One region of the Streptomyces sp. NPDC104313 genome, then DNA from elsewhere that is predicted to be linked to it. Evidence: riboswitches for the same ligand, from Rfam matches in the RefSeq annotation. Region 1 holds a riboswitch; each other region holds the start of a gene.

Region 1 (9,288 bases):
CCGAAGGCGCGGCCCCGGCCGACGGAGATAACGCTTCGGCCGACCAGCCCTTCGGTCCCGCCTGCGCGGGTGTTCCGGCAGAGGGCGCCGGGTCCTTCGACGGCATGGCCAAGGACCCGGTCGCCACGGCCGCGTCGAACAACAAGGACTTGTCCACCCTCGTCGCCGCCGTCAAGCAGGCCGGCCTGGTCGACACCCTCAACAACGCCGAGAACATCACGGTGTTCGCACCGACCAACGAGGCCTTCGCCAAGATCCCGAAGGCCGACCTGGACGCGGTCCTGGCCGACAAGGCGATGCTCACCAAGATCCTCACGTACCACGTCGTGGGTGAGAAGCTGACCCCGCAGCAGCTGGAGAGCGGCACCCACGACACCCTGGAGAAGAGCACCCTGAGCACCGCCGGCTCCGGTGAGTCGTACAAGGTCAACGACACCGCGAGCGTGGTCTGCGGCAATGTGCCCACCGCCAACGCCACGGTCCACATCGTGGACACCGTCCTGATGCCGAAGTAGTCACGGGCGCACCACCGCACACCGAAGGACCGCCCTGTCGCGGGAGGACGCGGCCAACCCCGAGGCCCTTCCCGCGGCGGGGCGCTTCGCCTTCACGGGCCGAAGACCCTCCTGAGCGCCGATGCCGGTCGTCGCGCGGCGGCCGACGTCCGGCACCCGGGGGAGTGGGCCCCGCGCCCGGCGCGGGGCCCTGCGGGGGGTGTCCCGGGGCGATCCTCAGGGCACCCGGGCCGTCCACTCCGGCGTTCCGAACTTGGTGCGTACCAGCTCCTCGGCGCGCGCCATTTCGTCGTCCGTCACGCTTCCCGCGGTGAGACCGTGACGCCCACGGAACGACTCGATCATGCGTTCGATAACGGCCTGGCGGGGGAGTCCCGTCTGCCGCCGCAGCGGGTCGACGCGCTTCTTCGCGGACGGGGTGCCCTTGTCGGACATCTTCTCCTTCCCGATCCGCAGCACCTCCAGCATCTTGTCGGCGTCGATGTCGTACGCCATGGTCACGTGGTGCAGCACGGCGCCAGGCCCGCCGTCCGGCCCGACCATCCGCTTCTGCGCGGCCCCGGCGATCTTGCCGACCTCGGTGGCGATGTCGTTGAGCGGCTGGTACCAGGCCTTGATGCCCATGTCGGCCAGGGCCTCGAGGACCCAGTCGTCCAGGTAGGCGTAACTGTCGGCGAACGACATTCCGGAGACCAGGGACTGCGGGACGGCCAGCGAATAGGTGATGGTGGAGCTCGGCTCGGCGAACATCGCGCCACCGCCGGAGATCCGGCGCACGACGTTGACGCCGTGCCGTTCGACGCCCGCCGGGTCCACCTCGTTGCGCAGTGACTGGAAGCTGCCGATGATCACGGCGGGGGAGTCCCACTCCCAGACCCGCAGCGTCGGCGGCCGCAGCCCCGCCGCGACCTCGGCGGTGATCACCTCGTCCAGTGCCATGTGCAGGGCGGGGGACTGCGGGGCCTCGTGAATCAGCTGCCAGTCGTAGTCGCTCCACTCCGTGGCCTGTGCGAGCGCCCTGCGCACGGTGACGGCGACCCCCTCCGCGCTGAGCCCGAGCATCACCGTGGAGTCGGGCAGCGCCGCCTCGATCCGGGCCGCGAGGGCGGCCGTGTCGGTGTTGGCCGGGGCGCCCTCCAACGCCGCGTCGATCGCGAGGATCGCCTCGTCGGGTTCGAGGAAGAAGTCCCCGGCGACACGCACGTTCCGCAACGCCCCGCCCTCCACATCCAGGTCCACCACGACCAGCTTGCCGCCGGGAACCTTGTACTCACCATGCACAGCCGTGCCTCCGCCCTCGGGTCCCGGCCCGTTGTGAGCCGGACACAAACGTCCACAAACGTCCACAACGCATGCGCGGGGCCGGTTCATCCCGACCGCCCCTGGCATGATCGGCCGACATGAGCGACGCACCCCGTCACATCCTCGTCATCGGCATGGGCGCCGGCGACCCCGACCACCTGACACTCGCCGCGGTGAAGGCCATGCGCCGGGCCGACGTCTTCTTCGTGCTGGGCAAGGGCAAGGAGAAGGACGCGCTGACCCGGCTGCGGCGGGACATCCTCGCCGAACACCTGACCGGCCCCTACCGCGTCGTCGAAGCCGAGGACCCGTGGCGGGACCGCACCCGGCAGGACGCCGGACGCTACGCCTCGGCGGTGCGCGACTGGCGCCACCGCCGCGCCGACATCTGCGAACGCCTGATCATCGAGGAGCTCGCACCGGGGCGGTGCGGAGCCTTCCTGGTGTGGGGCGACCCGTCCCTGTACGACAGCACTCTCGCGATCCTGGACGACATCCGCGGGCGGGGAACGGTGGAGTTCGAGTACGAGGTGATCCCCGGCATCAGCAGCGTCTCGGCCCTCGCCGCCCGGCACCGCGTCACCCTGAACCAGGTCGGCCGCCCCATCCACATCACCCCCGGCCGACGGCTCGCCCAGGGATTCCCCGAGGACTGCGACCTCGTCGTGATGCTCGACGGCCACGAGAGCTTCACGCAGCTGACGGGCAGGGGGTGGTGGATCCACTGGGGCGCCTACATCGGGACCCCGGACGAGATCCTGGTCGCCGGACCGCTCGACGAGGTGGCGGGCCGGATCGGCCGGCTGCGCGCGGAGGCCCGCGAACGGCACGGCTGGATCATGGACACGTATCTGCTGCGCCAGACGGACGACGCGGACGGAGCGAATGGCACGGATGGCACGGGTGGCACGCGTGGTGCGGCGCACCCGGGCGCTACGGGCGGCGCGGACCGTACGCACCGCTGAAAGGCCCGAGTCGAGGCGCGGGCGGCATCGGCCGCCGCACCTCGTCGTCGGACCTGTGGAGTGTCAGCCCCGGGACTCGTGCGCCCGGATCACACCGAGGCCGTGTCCCAGGCTGGGGCATTCGGCGGTCAGATCGCTGCCGCGCACCAGGTAGTTGTGCACGCGACCGTTCGTCGGCCGTTCGACGGCGCGATACAGATGGCCGTTCACGGTGATCGTCCAGTCGTCGCCGTCCTGGGCCCACCCGACTGTCTTCTTCATCTGGCGTTTTCCGTTTCCTCGATCGGCCTCGCCGCGGGTCGGCGGCCGTGTAGTGGGAAGAAGAACGGCTTGTGACGCTCGGTGGTTCCGCAGTTTCTGTGCCATTCGGTTACATCTGTGTCACTGTCACGCCCCGGGGGCGCGTTCGGCCTGACTGGTGGTCAGCATGCCGCTGACGAACAGCCGAACGGGCGGAGAACACGCGTGGCTCAGCGTGGTGTCCGCCGCGAGGGAGTCCGGCCCGGAGTCGGGAAGTGCGCCGGCCCGTGTCCCATGTCACCGTCCGAAGTGTGAACAACGGTGTGCGCGTGCCGGGCGTCCCCTTAGGCTGGCTGGTGCAGCTGGTTCGCCCTGTCCTCCAGGCAGGGCGTCGCAAGAGGGAACCCGGTGGAAATCCGGGACTGCCCCGCAGCGGTGAGTGGGAACGACCGCCGTCATACGCACTGGGCCCGGCAGGGTCTGGGAAGCGACGGCCATTAGGTGTCTGCCCCGGCAGACGTGCCCGCGAGTCCGAAGACCTGCCCGCTGCCCGCGCGCGACCGTTCGCGTGCGGAGATCTCGGTGACCTCGTGGGCGGGTCGGCGTAACCGTCAGGTGGACGGACACGGTTCGACGTGTCCCGGTGTCCGCCCGATGCGTCATCCCTTCGCGTCCGCGTCCCGTCCCGGGATCTGTCATGCAGACACGCTCGCGAAGGAGAGTCACGTGACAGCGAAGCCCGCAGCCGCGGCAGCACGGGCCACCGTGTACGGCTACCCCCGTCAGGGGCAGAACCGTGAACTGAAGAAGGCCATCGAGGGCTACTGGAAGGGCCGCGTCGACGCGGACGCCCTCCGGGAGACCGCCGCCGAGCTGCGTCGGAGGACCTGGCAGCAGCTCGCCGAGGCCGGCGTCCACTCCGTGCCGACCGGTGATTTCTCCTACTACGACCACGTCCTGGACACCAGCGTCATGGTCGGCGCCGTCCCCGGGCGGCACCGCGAAGCGGTCGACGCCGACGCCCTCGACGGCTACTTCGCCATGGCCCGCGGCACACAGGACGTCGCCCCGCTGGAGATGACGAAGTGGTTCGACACCAACTACCACTACCTCGTACCTGAGTTGGAGCCGGACACGGTGTTCGCCGCCGACTCCGCCAAGCAGGTCGCGGAGTTCAAGGAGGCGCTGGCCCTCGGTCTGACGCCCCGACCGGTGCTCGTCGGTCCCGTCACCTATCTCCTGCTGGCCAAGGCGGCCCCCGGGGCACCGGCGGACTTCGAACCGCTGACCCTGCTGGACCGGCTGCTTCCGGTGTACGCGGAGGTCCTCGCCGATCTGCGTGCGGCGGGTGCGCAGTGGGTGCAACTGGACGAGCCCACCCTCGTGCAGGACCGGACCCCGGCCGAACTGAACGCCGCCGCCCGCGCCTACCGTGAGCTCGGCGGACTCACCGACCGGCCCAAGCTGCTGGTCGCCTCCTACTTCGGGCGGCTCGGCGAGGCGCTGGCGGTCCTGGCGAAGGCTCCCGTCGACGGGCTGGCCCTCGACTTCACCGAGTCCGGCGCGGGGAACCTCGACGACCTCGCGGCGGCCGGCGGACTGCCCGGCAAGCGCCTGGTCGCCGGTGTCGTGAACGGCCGCAACATCTGGATCAACGACTACGAGAAGTCGCTTGCCACCCTCGGTACCCTCCTCGGCCTCGCCGGCCGGGTCGACGTCTCCGCCTCCTGCTCCCTGCTGCACGTCCCGCTGGACGCCGCCGCCGAGCACGACATCGACCCGCAGATCGCCCGCTGGCTCGCCTTCGCCAAGCAGAAGACCGAGGAGATCGTCGTCCTGGCCCGCGGTCTGGGCGGCGGCACCGACGCCATTACGGCCGAACTCGCCGCCAACCGCGCTGCTCTGGCCTCCCGCGCCGGCGCCGCGCTCACCCGCGACCCGGCCGTCCGCGCCCGCACGGCAGCCGTCACCGAGGCGGACGGCCGCCGCTCCCAGCCGTACCCGGAGCGCTCCGCCGCCCAGCGCGCCCACCTCGGGCTGCCGCTGCTGCCGACGACCACCATCGGCTCGTTCCCGCAGACCGCCGAACTGCGTGCCGCGCGTGCCGACCTGCGTGCGGGGCGGATCGACGGGGCCGGGTACGAGGAACGCATCAAGGACGAGATCCGCGAGGTCCTCTCCTTCCAGGAGAAGGCCGGGCTCGACGTCCTGGTGCACGGCGAGCCCGAACGCAACGACATGGTCCAGTACTTCGCCGAGCAGCTCACCGGCTACCTCGCCACCCAGCACGGCTGGGTGCAGTCCTACGGCACTCGGTATGTCAGGCCGCCGGTCCTCGCGGGCGACATCTCGCGCCCCGGGCCGATGACGGTGCGCTGGACCACGTACGCGCAGTCGCTGACCGCACGCCCCGTCAAGGGCATGCTCACCGGCCCGGTCACCATGCTCGCCTGGTCCTTCGTCCGTGACGACCAGCCGCTCGGCGACACCGCTCGCCAGGTGGCCCTCGCCCTGCGCGACGAGGTCGACGACCTTGAGGCGAGCGGCACTTCGATCATCCAGGTCGATGAGCCCGCGCTGCGCGAGACGCTGCCGCTGCGGGCCGTCGAGCACGCCGCGTACCTGGAGTGGGCGACGGAGTCCTTCCGGCTCGCCACCTCCGGGGTGCGGCCGGACACCCAGATCCACACCCACATGTGCTACGCGGAGTTCGGCGACATCGTCCAGGCCATCGACGATCTCGACGCCGACGTCATCAGCCTGGAGGCGGCCCGCTCCCATATGCAGGTCGCCCGTGAGCTGGCCGCCCACGGCTATCCCCGCGAGGCCGGACCGGGCGTCTACGACATCCACTCCCCGCGCGTCCCCGGCGCCGAAGAGGCGGCGGCCCTGCTGCGCGAGGGGCTTGAGGCCATCCCGGCGGCACGGCTGTGGGTGAATCCCGATTGCGGCCTGAAGACCCGTGGCTGGCCCGAGACCCGGGCCTCCCTGGAGAACCTGGTCGCCGCCGCGCGGGAGATCCGCGCGGAGCTGTCCACCGAGGCGGAGTGATCCGGGCCCGGTGCGGGAGCGAGCGCCGCTCCCGCACCGGGCCCTGCCCGTACGGCTCCGGGAATGTCCGAGCCCGCTGATAGCGTGCCGGTTCCGGGTCGAAGATCACGAAAGGGCTCTCCGCGTGCGGGAAGTGACGTGTCATGAGGTGGGTGCTCAGCGCCTGGGCGACGCGCTGAGCGGTATCAGCGGGCGCACCATGGGGCGATGGCACAAGATGCGTTACGACGACCCGTCCCCCGAGCGGTTGCGCGAGTCGGCCGACGAGCTGCTCGACCACGTGGCCGCCCGTGCCGCGGAGGGTGCCGCGCTCGATGACGCGGCGCGTTCGGCGTTGCGGACGGCGGCGGAGTGCCACCTGGGGGAGATGAGCGTCGGCTGCTTCCCCGACGGTGACCAGGAGATCTTCTTCCCGCTCATCGGTGAGACGCTCAGCAGCGAGGACATAGCCTTCGGCGATGCCGTCGGCTCCGGGGGAGGGCGGGCCCCATCGGCCGGGACCTGGCTCGACGCGTTCGCGGTCTGTCTGGTCAGCGGGCTTGTTCGGGACTGGCAGCGGGTGATCGGACTGCTGCTGCGGGACGACTACGCGCCCGCGATCCACGACGGCGTGCCGTACTCCAAGCTCGACTCGGTGTCGGACCCGGCGGACCTCGCCGCGATGGACGCGCTGTGCCCCTATCTGGCCGAAGCCGAAGGGCATCAGCCCCGGCACTGGCCCACCGTTCCCCTGCGCAGGCCAGACGCCGCCGAACTCGCCTCAGCAGCGGCGAACTTGGACACCATCGGCGTTCAGACGCCGGATAGTCGACTGCTTCGCGTGCTCCTTGATGACGATCAGGCCGCATTCGAGGAGGCGTTGGCCTCCCGGCTCGTCGACCATCGCGAGAGCATGGGCCCCGACCCCGCGCCCCGGACCCTGCTGCCGCTCCACGCCCTCGCCCTGGCCGCGCTGGCGGTGCAGGCGCACGGGTGGGAACTCGGCGTCCGCTCCGGCTATCTGCCGCCCGAGCTGCTGGGCGCCCCCGATGCGCTGCGGCGTGCCGGGGGGCCGGGCGCGAACGACCTGGGCGCCTGGTACGCGAAGTAGCGGCCGCGCTCCGGTGGTGCGTTCCTGTCGACGCGGAACACCGGTGCCGGTCCGGCCCCGACCGCGCACGGGGGGACGGCAGTTCGGCTGTCGGCGGATCGCCCCGTACGGCGGGAAGCCATTCCTCCACACAGTCGGAGTTAGGTTAGCCTAACCAGCGACTGCCCCGGTTGTGGATCTTTCTGTGACCGGTGCCGCCCCGCGCGTGGGGCGGCACACCCGCACGACTCGCCGTGCACTCCGACCGAAGGACTTCGCCATGTTGCGTGCTCAGGGCCTGCCGTCCTGTGAACTCCCCGTCGAGCGTGGGGTGTGAGCGACGGTACGCCGCCGGCTCCCGGCCCCAACGGTCCGCGGGGAGGCCTTGTCGCGGGCGGTGCGCACGGGCCGGATCGGCTACGGTCCCTCACCGCGATCGTCCTGGACGCACTGGAGAAAGCCGCCCCGGCCCGGGGCGGACCGCTGCCCGCCGGAGGGCCCGAGGCCGTGGCCCTGCGCACGCTCGACCTCTGCGCCCCGGTCCTGCCGGAGGAGGGCATCGGACCCGAGGCCGCGCTCGGGGACCTGGTCCGCGCGGTCGCGGAAGGGGCCGCCGATCCGGCCGACCCCGCCTGTGTCGCCCATCTGCACTGCCCACCGCTCGCCGTGGCCGTCGCGGCGGACCTGGCCGGGGCGGCCCTCAACCCCTCCATGGACTCCTGGGACCAGGCGCCCGCCGCCGGGGTGATCGAGGAGCTGACCACGGCCGCACTGGCCCGGCTGGTCCACCCGGCCGCCCCCGCTCCCGATGCCCTCATCACCAGCGGCGGCACCGAGTCCAACCTGGTCGCCCTGCTCCTCGCCCGGGAACGGGCCGCCCCCGGCGCCCTCCGGGTGGTGACGGGCGCCAACGCCCACCACAGCGTCCACCGCGCCGCATGGATGCTCGGCCTGCCCGCCCCCGTGGTCGTCGCCTGCCGCGACGGCCGGATCGACCCGGCCGCCCTCGACGACGCCCTGGCCACCCTCGCCGGAGCGCCGCTGCTGGTCGTCGCCACCGCCGGGACCACCGACGAGGGGCGCATCGACCCGCTCCCGGAGATCGCCCGCATCGCCGAGCGGCATGCGGCCCGACTCCACGTCGACGCCGCCTACGGCGGTCCGTTGCTGTTCAGCGAGCGGCTGGCTCCTCTGCTCGCGGGACTGGAGCACGCCGCCTCCGTAACGTTCGACCTGCATAAACTCGGCTGGCAGCCGGTCGCCGCCGGAGTGCTGGCCGTCGCGGACGCGGAGATGCTCGCGCCGCTGTCCCTGCGCGCCGACTATCTCAACGCCGACGACGACACCGAGGCCGGACTCCCGGATCTGCTGGGCCGCTCGATCCGCACCACCCGGCGCCCCGACGCCCTGAAGATGGCGGTCACCTTTCGGGCGCTCGGCCGCCGGGGACTCGGCGAACTGGTGGAGCACTGCGTGCGTACGGCCCAGGAGTTCGGGCGGGCCGTCGACGCCCGCCACGGGCTGCGCCGCCGCCCCGGCGACATCGGGATCAGCACCGTGCTGTTCCGCCCCGCGGTGGCCGACGGGCTGCCGGACGAGGTGGGCGACGCCGTGGTCGCCGCTGTCCGCCGCACTCTGCTCGCCGAGGGGCGCGCCGTCCTCGGCCGCGCGGTGGCGGAAGACGGCGACGGCCGGCGCCGCCTGTGGCTGAAGGCCACCCTGCTGCACCCGGACGCCGCTGCCGCCGACCTGCTGCCGCTGCTCGACCTCGTCACCGCGGCGGCGGACCGTGCCGTGACCGACGGTGCGGTGGACGGCGTGCGGACCGAGGGTACCGATGACTCTGCGGCGGAAAGGCTGTCGCCATGACGCTGACGACGTGCGGGACGTGCACGACGTGCCCGGGGCGACTCCCCGCCGCCCCGGGGCGTGTTTCGAAAGTCCCGCCTGCCTGGCGACGCCTGGCACGCACGCTCGCCGCGTTGTCGGGATCACCCCGACACATCCAGTACCGGGGTGACCCTCCGCCTTGCGATCGCACGCACCGGACGCCGCCGGGCCTGCCCTCCCGGCAGACGGCGCCACTTTCGAAACACGCCCCAGCCCCCGCCGGAGGAACCCGATGACGCCCGGACCGCGCACGCCG
Region 2 (9,288 bases), on a different contig from region 1:
GTCATCGGCGGAGTCCTGCCTTTCAGGTCAAACGTCTCGGTGGTACGGGGGAGCGGGCGGGGACGATCCGTATACGGGCACGGGCACGGGCACGGACGCCCCCGGTAAGGACACCCTGAGATGCGGAGGGAGGCACCGATCGGCTAGCAAGGCCCCATGGCGGTGTTCGTCGCGCTCGGCGCGTTCCTGATGACTCTGGCCGGCGGCTGGGTCGCACAACGCGTCACCGACCGCCGTCACCTGGTGCTCGGCTTCGCGGGCGGCCTGATGCTCGGCGTGGTCGGACTCGACCTCCTGCCGGAGGCGATCGAGGCGGCGGGCACGCCGGTGTTCGGGGTGCCCGCCGCCCTGCTGCTGTTCGTCGGCGGCTTCCTGGCGGCCCATCTGGTCGAGCGGCTGCTCGCCGTACGCCAGGTGGCACACGGGGCGAGCGGCGAACGCGTCCCGCAGGTGGGGCTGACGGCGGCCGCCGCGATGGTCGGGCACAGCTTCATGGACGGCTTCGCGCTCGGCGCCGCCTTCCAGGTCAGCAGCTCCATGGGCGTGGCCGTCGCGCTGGCGGTGATCAGTCATGACTTCGCCGACGGATTCAACACGTACACCCTCACCAGTCTTTACGGGAACGCCCGCCGCAAGGCGCTCCTGATGCTGTTCGCGGCTGCCGCGGCACCGGTCGTGGGCGCCGCGACGACGCTGCTGTTCACCCTTCCGGAGGAACTGCTCGGCGGCTATCTCGGCTTCTTCGGCGGAGCGCTGCTCTACCTGGCCGCTGCGGAGATCCTTCCCGAGGCGCACCACACCCATCCCGCCCGCTCCACCCTTCTCTGCACCATCGGGGGCGTGGGCTTCATCTGGCTGGTCGTCGGCATCGCGGAGTGAGCCGCGCGTACGCCCGAGCGCTTCGTCACGACGGACGCGCCCCCTGGGCTGTGGTTCACCGGTGAACCGGTTCACCGCGCCCGGCAGTGCTCGACGAACCGTCGGGCCACCCCGGGCGAAGCGGCCCAGTGGGTGTGCAGATAGCTCGCGTGCACGCCCCGCTGGACATACCCCTCGACCCGCCGCTCCGGCTGGTGCATGCCCCAGGCCGGCGTGGTCCCCGCCCCCGGCTCCAGCACCGTGCGGTGGAACTCATGACCGCGCATCCGGGTCCCCGCCACCGCCAGCGCACTGTCCGACACGGCCACCGCCTGCCGGTACCCGAGCGTGAGGCGCTCGGACATCCGGGCCTCGGCGTCCAGCACCCCGCACATGGGCTTCCCGTCCAGCTCCCGCGCCAGATACAGCAGCCCCGCGCACTCGGCCGCCACCGGGGCGCCGCTCAGGGCCAAGTCCGTGACCTCCCGCCGCAACGGCTCGTTGGCCGACAGCTCGGGGGCGTACACCTCCGGGAACCCGCCGCCGATCACGAGCCCCGCCGTACCCACCGGCAGCTTCTCGTCCCGCAGCGGGTCGAAGACCACGACCTCCGCACCGGCCGCCGTCAGCAGCTCGGCGTGCTCCGCGTACGCGAAGGTGAACGCCGCCCCGCCGGCCACGGCCACGACGGGCCGCACGGAACCGGTGACCGAGGCGGGCGTCGCCTCCCACGCGGCGTCCGGCAGGGCCGGCGCGGTCCGGGCCAGCGCCATCAGCGCGTCCAGGTCGCACCCGGCGCGCACCCGTCCGCCCATCGCCGTCACGGCGTCCACCGCTTCGGAGCCCCGCTCGGCCACCGGGACGAGCCCCAGATGGCGCGAGGGCGTCGCCACCTGCGGGGCCCGGCGCAGGACGCCCAGGACCGGCAGCCCCGACTCGTCCAACGCGTCCCGCAGCAGCGCCTCGTGCCGGTCGGAGGCCACCTTGTTCAGGATCACCCCGCCGATCCGGACCTCCGGGTCCCAGGAGGCGAACCCGTGCACCAGGGCCGCCACCGAACGGGACTGCGAGGAGGCGTCCACCACCAGCACCACGGGCGCCCGCAGCAGCTTCGCCACCTGCGCGGTGGACGCCAGCTCCCCCTGTCCCGAGGCGCCGTCGTACAGCCCCATCACCCCCTCGACCACGGCGAGGTCGCACCCCGCCGACCCGCGCGCGAACAGCGGGGCGATCAGGTCCGTCCCGCACATGTACGCGTCGAGATTGCGGCCGGGGCGTCCCGTCGCCAGCGAGTGATAGCCCGGATCGATGTAGTCCGGCCCCACCTTGTGGGGCGAGACGGCGAGCCCGCGCGCGGCGAAGGCGGCCATCAGACCGGTGGCGACGGTGGTCTTGCCGCTGCCGGAGGCCGGAGCGGCGATGACCAGACGGGGCACAGTCACCACTCGATGCCCCTCTGGCCCTTCTGCCCCGCGTCCATCGGGTGCTTGACCTTCGACATATCGGTCACCAGGTCGGCGGCCTCGATCAGCGCGTCCGGCGCGTTGCGGCCGGTGATCACCACATGCTGGGTGCCGGGCCGGTTCCGCATCACCTCGACGACCTCTTCGGTGTCGATCCAGCCCCAGTGCATCGGGTAGGCGAACTCGTCGAGCACGTACAGCTTGTACGTCTCGGCCGCCAGATCGCGCTTGACCTGCTCCCAGCCCTCGCGGGCCTTCTCCTCGTTGTCGAGCTGACCGTCGCGCTGGACCCAGGACCAGCCCTCGCCCATCTTGTGCCAGTCGACGGTGCCGCCCTCGCCGCTCGCTCCGAGGACCTTCAGCGCGTTCTCCTCGCCGACCTTCCACTTCGCCGACTTCACGAACTGGAACACCCCGATCGGCCAGCCCTGGTTCCAGGCCCGCAGGGCGAGCCCGAAGGCCGCCGTCGACTTGCCCTTGCCGATGCCCGTGTGGACGAACAGGAGCGGGCGGTTGCGCCGCTGACGGGTGGTGAGCCCGTCGTCCGGCACCGATGTCGGCTGTCCCTGCGGCATTAAGCGGCCCTCCCGGCTGCGGTGACGTCCTTGACGAGCCCGGCGATCGAGTCGGCCCGCAGTTCGTCGAGCGTGACGGCGGTGCCTCCCAGTTCCCGGGCGAGTTCCCCGGCGAGACCGAGGCGTACGTACCCCGACTCGCAGTCCACGACGACCGAGGCCGTCCCCTCCGAGCGGTGCAGCCGCCCGGCCCGCCCCGCGAGCGCCACCGGCTCCGGCCCACCGGTCGCCCGGCCGTCCGTGACCACGACGAGCAGCGGCCGCCGCGACGGATCGCGCAGCCGCTCCACGCGCAGCACGTCATGCGCCTTGAGCAGCCCGGCGGCCAGCGGGGTACGACCCCCGGTCGGCAGCGACTCCAGACGGGAGGCGGCCGCGTCGACGGACGAGGTCGGCGGCAGTACCACCTCCGCCTCCTTGCCCCGGAAGGTGACCAGGCCGACCTTGTCCCGCCGCTGATAGGCGTCCAGCAGCAGTGACAGCACGGCCCCCTTGACCGCGCTCATCCGCTGCCGCGCCGCCATCGAGCCCGACGCGTCCACGACGAACAGCACGAGGTTGCCCTCCCGCCCCTCCCGGGTCGCCTGCCGCAGATCGTCCCGGCGCACCACGAGCCCCCGCCCTGAACGCCCGCGCGCCCGCTGGTGCGGGGCGGCGGCCTGCACGGTCGCGGCCAGGTGCAGCTTGGTCAGCGACCCCTGTGGGCGGCGGGCGCCGGTCGTACGCCCGTGCTCGGTACGGGCCCGGGAACGGCGCCCCGCAGCGCCCTCGCCGAGCCCCGGCACGCTGAGCATCTTCGTCCGGAACGGCTCGGCGGACGCCACCGGTTGCTGCTCGGCCCCGGTGGACCGGCCGGGCGCGCCGGGGCTGCCCTCAGGTGCCTGCGATGGCGTGTCACCGCCGCCCTCGTCCTCGCCCCGCGGCGGCGTACGGTCTCCGTCGGCCTGGGGCGGTACACCGCCACCACCGCCGTCATCGTTCCCGCCCCCGTCGGGATCAGGATCGGGATCAGGACCGGGCTGGTCGCCGCCCCCGCTCTCCCCCTGATCGTCGGCGGCCTGTTCCAGGGTCTGGTCGAGCTTGTCCTCGTCCAGGCCGGGCGCGTCGAAGGGGTTACGGCGACGCCGGTGGGGGAGCGCGAGGAGAGCGGCCTGCCGCACGTCGTCGGCGGTGACCTCCTCGCGGCCCGCCCAGGCGGCCAGCGCGGTCGCGGTACGGGCCATCACGATGTCGGCCCGCATCCCGTCGACCTCGAACGCGGCGCAGGTCGCGGCGATCTGCCGCAACACGCCGTCACCGAGCACGACGCCGGGCAGCAGGGAGCGCGCGGAGGCGATGCGTTCCCGCAGGGCGCTCTCCTCCCCGGCCCAGCGCGCGGCGAACCCTTCGGGATCGTCGTCGTACGCGAGCCTGCGCCGCACGACCTCGACCCGCTCGTCGGTGTCCCGGGACGCGGCCACCTCGACGGTCAGCCCGAACCGGTCCAGCAACTGCGGCCGCAGCTCGCCCTCTTCCGGGTTCATCGTCCCGACCAGCAGGAACCGCGCCGCATGCCGTACGGAGACGCCCTCGCGCTCGACGTACGAGGCGCCCATGGCCGCCGCGTCCAGCAGCAGGTCCACCAGGTGGTCGTGGAGCAGGTTGACCTCGTCGACGTACAGGATCCCGCGGTGCGCGTCGGCCAGCAGCCCCGGCTCGAACGCCTTCACGCCCTCCGACAGCGCCCGCTCGATGTCCAGCGCCCCCACGAGCCGGTCCTCGGACGCGCCGACGGGCAGCTCCACGGTCCGCGCGGCCCGCGACACACCGGCCGCCTCCGCGTGCGGCCCGTCGGGACACGCCGGATCGGGGGAGACGGGATCACAGGAGAACCGGCACCCCGGCACGACGGAGACCTCCGGCATGAGCGCGGCGAGCGCCCGCACGGCGGTGGACTTGGCGGTCCCCTTCTCGCCCCGCACGAGCACCCCGCCGACAGCCGGGCTGACCGCGTTCAGCAACAGCCCGAGCCGCAGGTCGTCCTGCCCGACGATCGCGGTGAAGGGATACGGCGTACTCACGAGGCCTCCTCGTTGACATCAACATCAGCAGTCTCAAGCCCCTGGGGCGGTGCGTCCGGGGACCCGGCGGAATCAGGCCCGGCGGACCTTGATCCGGCGGACCCGGCAAAATCAAGCCACTCCGGCGATTGAGGAGCGGGGTCCGGGGCAGCGCTCCGGCTCTCCGGAGCCTCCGCACCCGGCTCGGCCCCCGCACCCGCCCCCGGCGTCGAAGACGCCGCCGGCGCCCCCGGCGGCACGAACGGCAACCCAGCGGGCGCACCCCCCTCGATCAGCCGCCACAACGCATCCGTGTCCGCGTGCTCCTCCACCAGATCCCCGAGGCGATCGAGCTGCTCCTCCCGCAACTCCCCGAAACTCGTGTCCGGCGCCGGCACGAACCGCCGCCCGGCGGCTCGGGCCACCTCCACCAGGAACCGCCGCCGGAACGCGTCGCTCTCCAGCGACCCGTGCCAGTGCGTCCCCCACACCGCCCCCACCCGGCATCCGTCGAGGAACGGCTCCCCGCCCCGCACATCGGCCACCCCGTGGTGGATCTCGTACCCCTCCACCGGCTCGCCCAGCGCCGAACCGACCGGCCGCGCCAGCGTCTTGTCCCGGTCGAAGCGGATGCGCACCGGCAGCAGCCCGAGCCCGTCCACGATGCCCGCCCGCGACTCCACCTCGTCCTCGATCCGCTCGCCGAGCACCTGGAACCCGCCGCAGATCCCCAGCACCGGCCGGCCCTCCGCCGCCCGCCGCAGCAGCGCGTCCGCGAGGCCCCGCTCGCGCAGCCAGGCCAGCGCCCTCACCGTGCCGCGCGTCCCGGGCACGATCACCAGGTCCGCGTCGGCCAGCTCCTCCGCCCGGTCCACGAACCGCACGACGACGCCCGGTTCGGCGGCCAGCGCGTCCACGTCCGTGAAGTTCGACATCAGCGGCACCGCGCAGACCGCCACCCGCAGCACGTCCTCGCCGTACGGGGGCGTCACGACCGACTCCCGCACCGCACCCCGCAAGGACACCCGCAGGCCGTCCTCCTCGTCGATACCGAGCCCGTGGGCGAAGGGCAGCACCCCGTACGTTCGCCGCCCGGTCAGCTCGTACAGCATGTCCAGGCCCGGCTCCAGCAGCGAGACATCGCCCCGGAACTTGTTCACCAGATACCCCGCGACCAGCGCCTGGTCCTCGGGGTCCAGCAGCGCCGTCGTCCCGAAGAACGACGCGAAGACCCCGCCCCGGTCGATGTCCCCGACCACCAGGACGGGGAATCTCGAGGCCCGCGCGATCCCCATGTTCACGATGTCCGTGCGCCGCAGATTGATCTCGGCCGGGGACCCGGCCCCTTCGCAGATGACCGCGTCGTACGTGGCACGCAGCTGCTCCAGGCAGTCCGTCACCGTCCCGAGCAGTGCCTCCTGACGGCCCCCGTGGTACCCCCGGGCACTCATCTCGCCGACCGGCTTCCCCATCAGGACCACCTGGCTGGACCGGTCGCTGCCGGGCTTCAGCAGCACCGGGTTCATCAGGGCCGTCGGCTCCACCCGGGCGGCCTGCGCCTGCATCGCCTGGGCCCGGCCGATCTCCGCGCCCTCCCGGGTCACGAAGGAGTTCAGGGACATGTTCTGGGCCTTGAAAGGGGCGACCGCCACACCCCGGCGCGCCAGCCAGCGGCAGATGCCCGCCGTGACGACGCTCTTGCCCGCGTCCGATGTGGTCCCCGCGACCAGCAGCCCGCCGCTCATACCCGCTCCCGTTCCCGTTGCCGTACCGCGTTCCGTGCCGGACCGTTCATGACCGTCTCCGCTCCCGCCCCGCGACCAGCAGGCCCGCGATCAGCCGCCCCGCCACGCACACACCGAGGGCCAGTGTGCTCACCCGGCGCGACAGCCGTACCGCGCGTTCGATGTCCGCGCCCCGCACGTCCCGCCCGGACTCCCCGTTCAGCACCGGTCGGTGCTCGACGCGCCCCGCGTACGCCAGGGTCCCGCCCAGCCGTACGCCGAGCGCTCCCGCGAACGCGGCCTCCACCGGCCCCGCGTTCGGGCTCGGGTGACGCCCCGCGTCCGCCCTCCAGGCGCGTACGGCCTCCCGGGGCCGCCCGCCCGCCGCCACGGCCAGCGCGGCCGTCAGGCGGGCGCCGGGCCACCCCGTGAGGTCGTCCAGGCGGGCCGAGGCCCAGCCGTAGCGACGGTAGCGGGGCGACTTGTGGCCGACCATCGCGTCGAGCGTGTTCACGGCCCGGAAGCCGACGAGCCCCGGCACCCCGCCGATCGCCCCCCACACCAGCGCGCCGACGACGGCGTCCGAGGTGTTCTCGGCGACCGACTCGACGACCGCGCGGGCGATGCCCGGACCGTCCAGGGAGTGCGGATCGCGCCCGCACAGGTGCGGCAGCCGCTCCCGTGCCACGTCCAGGTCCCCGGCGGCCAGGGCGCCGCCGATGGCGCGGGCCTCCCGCCCCAGCGAGGTCACCCCGACGACGGACCAGGTGGTGGCGGCGGTCAGCGCGACGGCAAGCGCGGGGCGTCCCCGGGTGGCGCGGGCGGCCAGCGCGGCGACCCCCGCGGCGCCCCCGGCGCACACGAGGGTGTGCAGGGCGCCCGCGCCCCGGTCGTCACGCCACAGGCGGGATTCGGCCCGCGCGGCGGCGCGGCCGAATCCGGCGACGGGGTGGCCCCGACGGGGATCGCCGAGCAGGGCGTCGGCGATCAGCCCGGCCGTGGCGCCGTACGCGAAGACGCGGTCGGCACGCACGACTCAGCCCGTCGCGGGGAGAGGAGTTCCGGCACCAGGGCCTGTCGTAGGGGGCACAGGAAGCGGCACACGGCGGCCGGGCATGGCGTAGGTCCTCACTCAGGGTCCGCGCCCTGGTTCGACGTGACCGGCGACGAGAGTCTCCTGGCTTCCGGATCCGCGGTTCCCCCGGCCTTCCAGCCCGCGTGTCGCGAGCCGTGACGTCCGGTGTGGGGGAGCGCTCCCCGGTGACAGTGGCGGGACCGCGCCGGATTCGCACCGGCTTCCTCTGCTGTCGCCGTAAATGGCTCCGGCAGTCCACCACGCCCCGCGAACAACCGTCAACTCGCTGTTGACCTGCGGGGCTGCACGGTGTGCGGACGCACGTCGGGCCGGACACACGAGGGTGTGTCCGGCCCGAAGGTGTACGCGGTCAGGCGTGCGGGGATCGGGGTCAGGCGACGATCAGGTAGATCCCGTACGAGACCGCAGCAACGCACAGCCCGAAGCAGGCGTACGCGCCGGTGCGCGCCAGGGCGACCGATCCGCCGGAGCCGCTGCTTCCGGCCGTGGCGGACTGCTTGGAGAGGGCGACGATGCCCACGGTGAAGAGGCCGACCAGCGCGATGGTGACCACAAGACTGACACCGAAGACGGCGGCGAGAGCTGCCCAGTCGATTTTCATGCGGATCTGTCCTTACACCTTGGCCGACGGCCGGGCCGGGTCGTCGGGCACCGGGGCCGGAATGGTGGTCGTGAGGTCGGAGGCCGGGCCTCCGACGGGTGGCGGCTGGACCGCGGCGATGGCGGTGGTGACGACGCCCTGGGGCTCGTCGTCGCCCGTGTCGTTGACATTGGTGTGGTCGACCGGCTGGCGGCGCGAGGCCAGCCAGATGGCGAAGGAACCGCCCACCAGGAGGACCGCGGTCACAGCGATGCCCCAGGGTCCCTGCTTGGTCAGGAACTCGGCGCCCGCGCCGATCAGGCCCGCGGCCGGGAGCGTGAGGCCCCAGGCGACGAACATCCGGGTGGCGGTGGACCAGCGGACCACACCGCCCTTGCGGCCGAGGCCCGCGCCCATCACGGCACCGGAGCAGGACTGCGTGGTGGAGAGCGAGAAGCCGAGGTGCGAGGAGGCCAGGATGACGGTCGCCGCACTGGTCTGGGCGGCGAAGCCCTGCGGCGGCTGGAGGTCGGTCAGACCCCTGCCCATGGTGCGGATGATGCGCCAGCCGCCGAGGTAGGTGCCGAGCGCGATGGCCACACCGGCGGAGACGATGACCCACATGGGCGGGTTGGAGCCGGGGGCCAGGACACCGCTGGTGACCAGCGCCAGGGTGATGATGCCCATCGTCTTCTGGGCGTCATTGGTGCCGTGGGCGAGCGAGACGAGACCGGCGGAGGCGATCTGCCCGGCCCGGTAGCCCTTGGCGGTCGACTTGAGCTGGTTCGGGTCGGTGACCTTCCGGTTGATCCGGTACGTCAGTCGCGTGGCCAGCATCGCGGCGATACCGGCCACCAGGGGAGCCGCGATCGCGGGCAGCAGCACCTTGGTGACGACGGTGCCGCCGTTGATCGAGGACCAGCCGGCCGACATGACGGCGGCGCCGATCAGTC
Region 3 (9,288 bases), on a different contig from region 1:
GCACGGGCGATCCGGGTCGCTGGGCGCGAGCGCAGGTAGTACGTCGTCTTCAGCCCCTGCTTCCAGGCGTACGCGTACATCGAGGAGAGCTTGCCGATCGTCGGCGTCTCCAGGAACAGGTTGAGCGACTGGCTCTGGTCGAGGAACGGCGTACGGGCCGCCGCCATGTCGATCAGGCCGCGCTGCGGGATCTCCCACGCGGTGCGGTACAGCGCCCGCACGTCCTCGGGGATCCAGGCGAAGCCCTGCACGGAGCCGCTCGCCTCCCGCAGCGCCTCACGGGTGCGGGCGTCCCACACGCCGAGCTTCTTCAGCTCGTCCACCAGATAGGCGTTCACCTGGAGGAACTCACCGCTGAGCGTCTCGCGCTTGAACAGGTTGGAGACCTGCGGCTCGATGCACTCGTACACCCCGGCGATCGAGGCGATCGTGGCGGTCGGCGCGATGGCCAGCAGCAGCGAGTTGCGCATCCCGGTCTTCGCGACCCGGGCGCGCAGGGCGTCCCAGCGCTCCGGCCAGTTCAGCTCGGTGTCGTAGTGGTCGGGGTGCAGCACCCCGCGCGCGGCCCGGGTCTCGGACCAGGCCGGCAGCGGACCCGACCGCTCCGCGAGGTCGCAGGACGCCTCGTACGCGGCGAGCATGATCCGCTCGGAGATCTTCGTGGAGAGCGCGCGGGCCTCGGGGGAGTCGAAGGGCAGGCGCAGCTGGAAGAAGACGTCCTGGAGGCCCATGGCGCCCAGGCCCACCGGCCGCCAGCGGGAGTTGGAGCGCCCGGCCTGCTCGGTCGGGTAGAAGTTGATGTCGACGACCCGGTCCAGGAAGGTCACGGCGGTCCGCACCGTGGCGTCCAGCCGCTCCCAGTCGATCGCACCGTCCGCGACGAACGCGCCCAGGTTGACCGAGCCCAGGTTGCAGACGGCCGTCTCGCCGTCGTCGGTGACTTCGAGGATCTCGGTGCACAGGTTCGAGGAGTGCACGACCCGGCCCGGCTCGGCGGTCTGGTTCGCGGTCCGGTTGGAGGCGTCCTTGAACGTCATCCAGCCCTGGCCGGTCTGCGCGAGGGTCCGCATCATCCGGCCGTACAGCTCACGCGCCGGAATCGTCCTGCGGGCCAGGCCCTTGGCCTCGGCCGCCCGGTAGACGGCGTCGAACGCGTCGCCCCACAGGTCGACCAGTTCGGGCACATCGGCGGGGGAGAACAGCGACCACTCGGTGTCCGCGTCGACCCGGCGCATGAACTCGTCCGGGATCCAGTGCGCCAGATTGAGGTTGTGCGTACGCCGCTGGTCCTCACCGGTGTTGTCGCGGAGCTCCAGGAACTCCTCGATGTCCGCGTGCCAGGTCTCCAGGTAGACCGCCGCCGCGCCCTTGCGCCGGCCACCCTGGTTCACCGCCGCGACGGAGGCGTCCAGCGTCTTGAGGAACGGCACGATGCCGTTGGAGTGCCCGTTGGTGCCCCGGATCAGCGAACCCCGGGCACGGATGCGGGAGTACGACAGACCGATGCCGCCCGCGTGCTTGGAGAGCCGCGCCACCTGGTGGTAGCGGTCGTAGATCGAGTCCAGCTCGTCCTTCGGCGAGTCCAGCAGATAGCAGGAGGACATCTGCGGGTGCCGGGTGCCGGAGTTGAAGAGCGTGGGGGAGGAGGGGAGGTAGTCCAGCCGGCTCATCAGCCCGTAGAGCGCGACGACCTCCGCAAGCGCCCGCGCCGACTCGTCCTCGGCGAGGCCCGCGGCCACGCGCAGCATGAAGTGCTGCGGGGTCTCGATGACCTGCCGGGTGATCGGGTGCCGCAGCAGGTAGCGGCTGTGCAGCGTCCGCAGACCGAAGTAGCCGAAGCGGTCGTCGGCGCCGTCCGCCATGGCCCGGTCGACGAGCTGGTCGAGCGCGGCCGAGTGGAGCGTGACGAACGCGGCGGTGCGCTCCGCGATCAGGCCCTCGCGGTGGCCCACGGCGACCGAGGCGGAGAAGGACGTCGCGCCCTGGCCCGTGGCCTCGTCCGCGATCGTGCGGGTCAGCAGCCGGGCGGCCAGCCGGGAGTACGCCGGGTCCTCGGAGATGAGCCCCGCGGCGGCCTCGGTGGCCAGCGAGCGCAGCTCCGCCTCGTCGGAGCGGGCGTTGCGTCCGCGCAGCGCGGCGGCGGCGACCCGTCCGGGGTCGGTGTCGGGAAGATCGACGGTGAGGTCGGTCAGGGTCCGCAGCAAAGCGGTCCCGGGTCCGTCGTTCGGGGCCTTCCCGGCCGTGGTCGACACCGGGGACACCGGGGGCACTGTGGATTCGGTGGCTGAAACCGGATCGGCGGGCGCGATGGTCACTGGGCTTTCCCTCGCTCGGCAGGGGCCGGCGGAAGGCGGGGAAGCCGGGCAGCGCGAAACCCGGGGCAGGGCAGCACAGCTGACGGCGTCCACCGGCCTATCCGCGAGGCCCGGACGTCTGGCGTCCGGTTCGGTCGAGCCGGACGCGCTGTCGACAGGTCTTCGGACTTGCGGGTGTGCAAAAGCACACCGATCACACCGTTGCGGGACAGTTCCGGATTCGCACCGGATTCCCCTGCGGCGACAGCGAGGTCGAGCATACATGTGGGGGCCGCCGGATGATGAGGCCCCCACATGTTGTGTCGCGACGATTTCCTGTGCGCCTCAGGAGGGCGCCCCCAGCGCCAGCCGGAAGGCCATGAGCCGCAGCCCCGGCACCGGTTCCCCGTCCCTCTCAGGGGACCGTACGAAGCCGAGCCGACGGTAGATCCTATGGGCTCCGAGCATGACCGGCCGCTGTCCGGGGGCCTCGCCGGGGCCGGGGCTGCCGCCGGGGCCGGGGCAGGCGTCACGGTCGGAAGGAGGGGCCGGAACCGGGGCGATCGGGCGCGGCGTCATGGGCACATCCCTTCGTACGGTGAGGGCTCCGGGCATCGGGAGAACGAGCGGTTCCCGGGCGCGTCCGAGGACGCGAAAAGGGGCCGCCGCGCCCCTGAGAGGGGTGCGGCGGCCCGATCCGGCCGACGGCGCTCAGCAGCAGCGGAAGCCCTCGCGGGGATCCGCCTCGCGGGCGTCCGTGCGGCTGCGTTCGAAGGCGCGACGGGTCATCACCGGTGAGTCCGGATCGTGGGCCCTCGCGTGCGCCACATAGCGGTCGTACGTGGACTCGCCGGTCAGCTCACGGACATACCAGCGGATCCGTCCGGCCACCCGTCGTACGTCCGCGACCGTCATGTCCGGCTCCCCGTCTCCGACGCGTCCTTGCGGATGCCGCCCTCCGGGCCGACTCCGGCGGCGGCCAGTTCGGCCTTCTCCTCCTTGGTCGCGAAGAGCGAGGCCGGGGCGACGAGCTTGGATTCGACGTACGGCGTCTCGTGGAGCTTGACGCTCTCCGGGTCGCGGATCGCCTTGTAGCAGACCCGCCCGGCGTCCACGAGCACCACGATGATGAGGAGCGCGAAGAGCGCGCTCAGCACCCCGTCGACGGTGGAGTTGGTGACGACGGTCCGCATGTCGTCCATGTTCTTCGCGGGGGCCAGTACCTCGCCCGCGTCGATGCCCGCCTGGTACTTGTCGCGCTGGGCGAAGAAGCCGATCTTGACGTCGTCGGAGAAGATCTTCTGCCAGCTCGCGGTGAGGGTGACCGCCACGTCCCAGGCGAGCGGGACCGCGGTGACCCACGCCCACTTCAGGCGGCCGGACTTGACGAGCAGGGTGGTACAGACGGCCAGAGCGACGGCCGCCAGCAACTGGTTGGCGATGCCGAAGAGCGGGAACAGCTGGTTGATGCCGCCCAGCGGGTCGTGCACACCGACCCAGAGGAAGTAGCCCCAGCCGCCGACCACGACGGCGCTGGCGAACCAGACGCCCGGCTTCCAGCTGACCTCACGGAACGGCTTGTAGACGTTGCCCAGCATGTCCTGGAGCATGAAGCGCCCGACCCGGGTGCCGGCGTCCACGGTGGTGAGGATGAAGAGCGCCTCGAACATGATGGCGAAGTGGTACCAGAACGCCTTCATCGCGGTTCCGCCCACCACCGCGGAGAAGATCTCCGCCATGCCGAGCGCGAACGTGGGCGCGCCACCCGTCCGGGAGAGCAGGCTCGTCTCCTCGACGTCCTTGGCGGCCTGGGCCAGGGCGTCCGGGGTGATGGAGAAGCCGAAGCCGGCCACGGCCTGGGAGGCCGACTGGACGCTGTCGCCGATCACGCCGACGGGTGCGTTGATGGCGAAGTAGAGGCCGGGGTCGATGATGGACGCGGCGATCATCGCCATGATCGCCACGAACGACTCGACCAGCATGGCGCCGTAGCCGATCATCCGGATCTGCGTCTCCTTCTGGACCATCTTCGGCGTGGTGCCGGAGGAGACCAGGGAGTGGAAGCCGGAGAGTGCGCCGCAGGCGATGGTGATGAAGACGAACGGGAACATCGAGCCGGCGAAGACCGGGCCCGAGCCACTGGTGGCGAATTCGGTGACCGCGGGCATCTTCAGGGTCGGCAGGGTGACGACCACGCCCAGGGCCAGCAGCCCGATCGTGCCGACCTTCATGAAGGTGGAGAGGTAGTCGCGCGGGGCCAGCAGCAGCCACACGGGGAGCACGGAGGCGAGGAACCCGTACACGATCATCCAGATGACCAGCGTGCCCGGCTCCAGCGTGAAGAAGTCCGCCCACGACGACTCGGCGACCCAGCCGCCCGAGACGATCGCCAGGAGCAGCAGCGCGACGCCGATGAGGGAGACCTCGCTGACCTTGCCGGGCCGCAGGGTGCGCAGATAGACGCCCATGAAGAGGGCGATCGGGATCGTCATGCCGATGGAGAAGACGCCCCACGGCGAGTGCGCGAGCGCGTTCACGATGACCAGCGCGAGGACCGCGAGCAGGATGATCATGATGATGAAGACCGCGAACAGGGCGGCGATCCCGCCGACCGGCCCTATCTCGTCGCGCGCCATCTGGCCGAGCGAACGGCCGTTGCGGCGGGTGGAGAAGAAGAGCGTCACCATGTCCTGGACGGCGCCGGCGAAGATGACGCCGACGACGAGCCAGATCGTGCCGGGCAGATAGCCCATCTGCGCGGCGAGCACCGGGCCGACCAGGGGCCCCGCCCCGGCGATGGCGGCGAAGTGGTGGCCGAACAGGACCCGGCGGTCGGTGGGATGGAAGTCGACACCGTTGTCCAGCCGTTCGGCGGGGGTCGCACGGTTCTTGTCGGCCCTCAGGACCCGGCCCGCGATGAACCGGGAGTAGAAGCGGTACGCGATGGCGTACGAGCCGAGGGCCGCTGCCAGCATCCAGGCGGCGGACACCTCCTCACCCCGCGAGAGCGCGAGGACGGCCCAGCCGATGGCGCCGACCAGGGCGACCAGGCTCCAGACCACGATGGACCTGGGGGAGATGCCCCGTTTCCCCGGTGCCTGCGGTGCCGATGATGCTGGTGTGGGCGTTTCCGCCATGTGGTGCTCCGTCCCCTCGCTGATCACCGGTGCAATGGGCAGGAAATCTAAGGGACGCGTCCGCCCAGCGTCACCCCCTGTCCGCATTGCGGTCCGGCAACGGTGATGTATCGCAACGGGACACGGGCACGGCGCCGATTCGGTTCACCCCGGTCGTGACCGGTGCGGGAGGGCCCGGAGCCCGGACGGATCAGCCGGTACGGGACGGTCCCGCACCCGGTCAGATCCAGCCACGGCGCGCCGCCTCCGCGCCCGCCTGGAACCTGCTGCGGGCCTGCATCCGGGCCGTCAGTTCCGCGTTCATCCGGCGCACGGTGCGCAGGGACACCCCCAGCCGGCGGGCGGCCGTCGCATCCGTGTGCCCCTTCGCCAGCAGGGACAGCAACTCGTCCTCCTGCGGGGTCAGCCCGTTGCCGTCGCGGCGGGGAGCGGAGCCGAGCGGGGTGGCGGTGGCCCACAACTGCTCGAACAGGAGCCGGGCCACCGCGACGGCCCCCTTGCTCCGCAACTCCAGCGCGCCCGCCCGGCCGTCGTCGGGGTCCAGCGGCACCAGGGCCACCTCCGCGTCCACCACGACCATGACCAGCGGCAGGGTGGGCAGCGTACGGCTCTCCGCACCGAGCACGCTCAACCGGTTCACATAGCGCAGGGTCGACGGATCGTTGCGGAAGCTGTCCTGGTAGATGCCGCGGAGCCGCACGCCGCGCTCCAGCGCCCGCCGGTCCAGCGGCCCGCTGGCCTCCAGCGTGTCCGGGGACTGCGCGCCGCCGGGCAACAGGGAGAGGCACTCCGTCCTGGCGAGCTCGGCCAGTTCGGTCAGCCGCTCGCGCACCGCGTCGAGCCCCTCCAGCCGCTTGATGACGTCGAAGCCCCCGCCCGCCCGCCGCCCCCGGTCCGTCGTGAGGGCGGACATCGCGTCCCGTGCGACCTCAAGTCCCCTCTGCTGCCTCGCCAGTTCGGCCTCGCGACGGGAGAGGAGGAACGGCAGGCTGGCGGCCGGGTCCAGCGCGCGGAAGACCGGGGGGCCCTGCTCCGTACCGCGCGGGCCGTCATCCAGCAGACACAGCTCGGCCAGCTGGTCCAGAGCGCGGCGCACATCGTCCTCGCTCCGGCCGAGCCGCGCCACGATCTCGTCCAGCCGCAGCGCCGGCTCCTCCAGAACGAGCCGGTACACCAGCTCCGTCCGCGCGTCCATCCCCAGTACCTCTAACATCTCTGGCTCCCCCGCAGATGTCACGCCGTCCCCGCACGCCAGTACGGGACGCCACTTCAGCACCGGGCGCGAGTGTAGGGCCGACGAGTTGTGAAGGTATAGACCAAGTCCACGGGGTGGATGGGCCCCGAGGGGGCGCGCATGGCCTGAATGCCCGAGGCCGGCGGGGGCCGGGGCGGACACCGGACGGCGGCACGAATGGCCGCAAGGTGTCTGGCAGTTACCTGCCATCACCGGATCGTCGCAGGCTGCGGGCGCGTACGGCCGCCCGCGGAGCTGGCACCCTGCTGCCCCGCAACTCCCGGCCACCCGGAGACCGTGGCCTCCGGGCAGGCGATGGCGACAGGATCAGGCCGTCACACGGCATTCACACACCGCTACTTTCCGAGGAGTCCCGTATGCGGGCGTTCCCTTCCCCTGCCCTTCGCCTCCCGCCGGCCGTCGCCCTCGCCACGGGGACGGCGACCGCGTTCGCCGCCTCGGGCCGGGACGGCTTCTCCTGGGGGTGACCCGGGGCGACGGGACGCCTCCGTGTTCCTGGTGACCGCGCTCCTCGTGTGCACCCGACCCCCGCGCCCGGACCGGTGGACGGCCCGGGACCTGGCCCGGTCGCTGCGCTCCCGCCACATCCGCCCGGGCCCCCGGAGCGCCGGTCCGCACCCTCCGGGCCCGGTCCATGTGTATGTCACCGAGAGCCCGGACGGCTCGGTCCGCGCCGCGCTCTACATGGAGAGCCCCGACCCCGTGCACGCCGAACTGGCCGCGCTGGACTACCTCCTGGCCACGCTGAACGCCGCCCGGCCCGCCTCGCTCGACTGGCGGCCCGCGGCTCTGGGGGGTGTCTCGGGCCGCCCGGAGACGCATCGACTCCCCGAACCGAAAGGACCGGACCCGCCATGCCACGGGAGCGACCCACCGTGTCAGTGATCATCCCCAACCACAACTACGAGAAGACCCTGCGGGCCTGCCTGGAATCCGTCTACGCCCAGACCCAGCGCCCTTGGGACGTGGTCGTCGTGGACGACGCCAGCACCGACCGCTCGCGCGACATCGCCCGCGAGTTCCCCTGCGTACTCGTCGCCCGCCCGGACAACGCGGGGGTCTCCGCCGCCCGCAACCTCGGCGTCGCCGCGTCCGCCGGGCAGGTGCTGTTCTTCCTCGACTCCGACATCGCGCTGGCCCCCGACGCGATCGAGAACGCCGTCGACCTGCTCATGGACGACCCGGAGACCGGCTGCGTCCACGGCGTCCTGGACCCCGAACCGCTCTTCGACGACGGCCCGGTGGAGGTCTACCACTGCCTGCACGCGCACTTCTGGCGATACCGCAGCGCCGGAGTCGTCGGCACCGCCTTCTTCGCGCTGGCCGCGATCGAGCGCCGCGTCTTCGAGGCGACCGGGCCCTTCGACGAGAACCTCCGCGACTCCGAGGACGTCGAGTACAGCGACCGCCTCGCCGCCACCCATCGCATCCGCCTCAGCGAGCGGGTGACCGGCCGCCACGACGACGTGGACCGGCTGCTGCCGATGCTCGCCGAGCAGTACCGCCGCTCCCAACTGCTCGTCCCCGTCGCCGCCGTCGAGCGCCGACGCGGCGGCGGACTGCGCGCCAACCGCACCGGCGGCGTCCTGGCCGCCGGTCTGGTCCCGCTCACCCTCCCGCTCGCGCTGCTCACCCCCTGGCTGCTCGCCGTGCCCCTGGCCTGCGTCGTGGCCTTCGCGGTCGCGGACGTCGGGCTGTCGCGCTTCGTGGCCCGCCGCAAGGGGTGGCTCTTCCTGCTCCGCTTCACCGCGCTGCACTTCGCTGTGCACCTGGCCCTCGTCCTCGGCGCGGCGACGGGCGGCGTGCGCTGGCTGGTGGACCCCCGCTTCGGCCCCTCCGCCCGGGGCCGCCGCGACCGGCCTGCTCCGGTGGCCGCCCCGTGAGCCCCGGAGTGGACCAGGAGCGCGAGGCCGCCGGGGCCGGAGAGACCGACGCACATCGTGGCCCGGACATGCGGCCCGAGGCCGGGCCCGAGGCCGGGGCCGAGTACGGGGCCGGGACGCCCGAGGCCGGGCGAGGAACGCGGGCCGGGTCATCCGGGGCCGGGTCGTCCGAGACCCGGCGAGGAACGGAGACCGGGGCGCCCCCAACCGGGCCCGGGGCGCCCCCAACCGGGCCCGGGGCGCCCCCAACCGGGCCCGGGGCGCCCCCAATCGGAACCGGGACGCCTCCAACCGGGCCCGGGACGCCCGAAGCCGCCGCCCGCCCCTCCCGGCGGGCCCGGCTGCTGCGCACGGCCGCAGCCCTCGTGCTCATCGCGGCGACCTCCTTCGCCGTGGGCGGTTCGCTGCGCGGTGCCGGTACGGAGATGGCCGAGGCCGCCGCGCGGCCCGGGGGAGTGCTCCTGCTCATCGCCGCCCTCCTGGCCAACGCGGCCGGACTCCTCCTGTCGATGCTGTCCTGGCGGGTCCTCGTCGTGGACGGCGGCTCCAGGGCCCGTACCAGCGACACCGCCCGGATCTTCTTCATCGGCGTCATCAGCAAATTCGTCCCCGGCCGCATCTGGGGCGTCCTCGCCCACATCCAGCTCGGCAAGGCCCTCGGCATCGCCCCCGAGCGGATGATCGCCGCCTTCGGACTCGGCCTCGTCATCGGGATGACC

Evidence for each region. Region 1 has a riboswitch for cobalamin ahead of metE (5-methyltetrahydropteroyltriglutamate--homocysteine S-methyltransferase). Riboswitches for the same ligand answer to the same signal wherever they lie in the genome.
Region 2: it holds a riboswitch for cobalamin, as region 1 does, so the genes downstream of both, ACZ60Q_RS32515 (cobalamin biosynthesis protein) here and metE (5-methyltetrahydropteroyltriglutamate--homocysteine S-methyltransferase) in region 1, are expected to answer to the same signal.
Region 3: it holds a riboswitch for cobalamin, as region 1 does, so the genes downstream of both, ACZ60Q_RS17455 (ribonucleoside-diphosphate reductase subunit alpha) here and metE (5-methyltetrahydropteroyltriglutamate--homocysteine S-methyltransferase) in region 1, are expected to answer to the same signal.

Annotation. Positions count from the first base shown of each region.
Region 1 is NZ_JBVJMW010000002.1:198,299-207,586, reverse strand. Features, by position in the region: gene ACZ60Q_RS04860 (fasciclin domain-containing protein) at 1-515, shown strand, start outside; gene ACZ60Q_RS04855 (lipoate--protein ligase family protein) at 732-1,796, opposite strand; gene cobF (precorrin-6A synthase (deacetylating)) at 1,916-2,782, shown strand; gene ACZ60Q_RS04845 (hypothetical protein) at 2,846-3,043, opposite strand; cobalamin riboswitch at 3,369-3,583, shown strand; gene metE (5-methyltetrahydropteroyltriglutamate--homocysteine S-methyltransferase) at 3,749-6,073, shown strand; gene ACZ60Q_RS04835 (immunity 49 family protein) at 6,198-7,163, shown strand; gene ACZ60Q_RS04830 (pyridoxal phosphate-dependent decarboxylase family protein) at 7,476-9,011, shown strand; gene ACZ60Q_RS04825 (lysine N(6)-hydroxylase/L-ornithine N(5)-oxygenase family protein) at 9,265-9,288, shown strand, end outside.
Region 2 is NZ_JBVJMW010000020.1:58,377-67,664, reverse strand. Features, by position in the region: gene cobC (Rv2231c family pyridoxal phosphate-dependent protein CobC) at 1-5, opposite strand, end outside; gene ACZ60Q_RS32540 (ZIP family metal transporter) at 157-879, shown strand; gene ACZ60Q_RS32535 (cobyrinate a,c-diamide synthase) at 951-2,303, opposite strand; gene cobO (cob(I)yrinic acid a,c-diamide adenosyltransferase) at 2,297-2,896, opposite strand; gene ACZ60Q_RS32525 (putative cobaltochelatase) at 2,896-4,956, opposite strand; gene ACZ60Q_RS32520 (cobyric acid synthase) at 4,953-6,680, opposite strand; gene ACZ60Q_RS32515 (cobalamin biosynthesis protein) at 6,727-7,692, opposite strand; cobalamin riboswitch at 7,831-7,960, opposite strand; gene ACZ60Q_RS32510 (hypothetical protein) at 8,126-8,356, opposite strand; gene ACZ60Q_RS32505 (inorganic phosphate transporter) at 8,369-9,288, opposite strand, start outside.
Region 3 is NZ_JBVJMW010000006.1:390,213-399,500, forward strand. Features, by position in the region: gene ACZ60Q_RS17455 (ribonucleoside-diphosphate reductase subunit alpha) at 1-2,315, opposite strand, end outside; cobalamin riboswitch at 2,452-2,575, opposite strand; partial or broken gene ACZ60Q_RS17460 (GNAT family N-acetyltransferase) at 2,640-2,771, opposite strand; gene ACZ60Q_RS17465 (YbdD/YjiX family protein) at 3,006-3,209, opposite strand; gene ACZ60Q_RS17470 (carbon starvation CstA family protein) at 3,206-5,431, opposite strand; gene ACZ60Q_RS17475 (helix-turn-helix transcriptional regulator) at 5,652-6,644, opposite strand; gene ACZ60Q_RS17480 (hypothetical protein) at 7,176-7,571, shown strand; gene ACZ60Q_RS17485 (glycosyltransferase family 2 protein) at 7,568-8,569, shown strand; gene ACZ60Q_RS17490 (lysylphosphatidylglycerol synthase domain-containing protein) at 8,935-9,288, shown strand, end outside.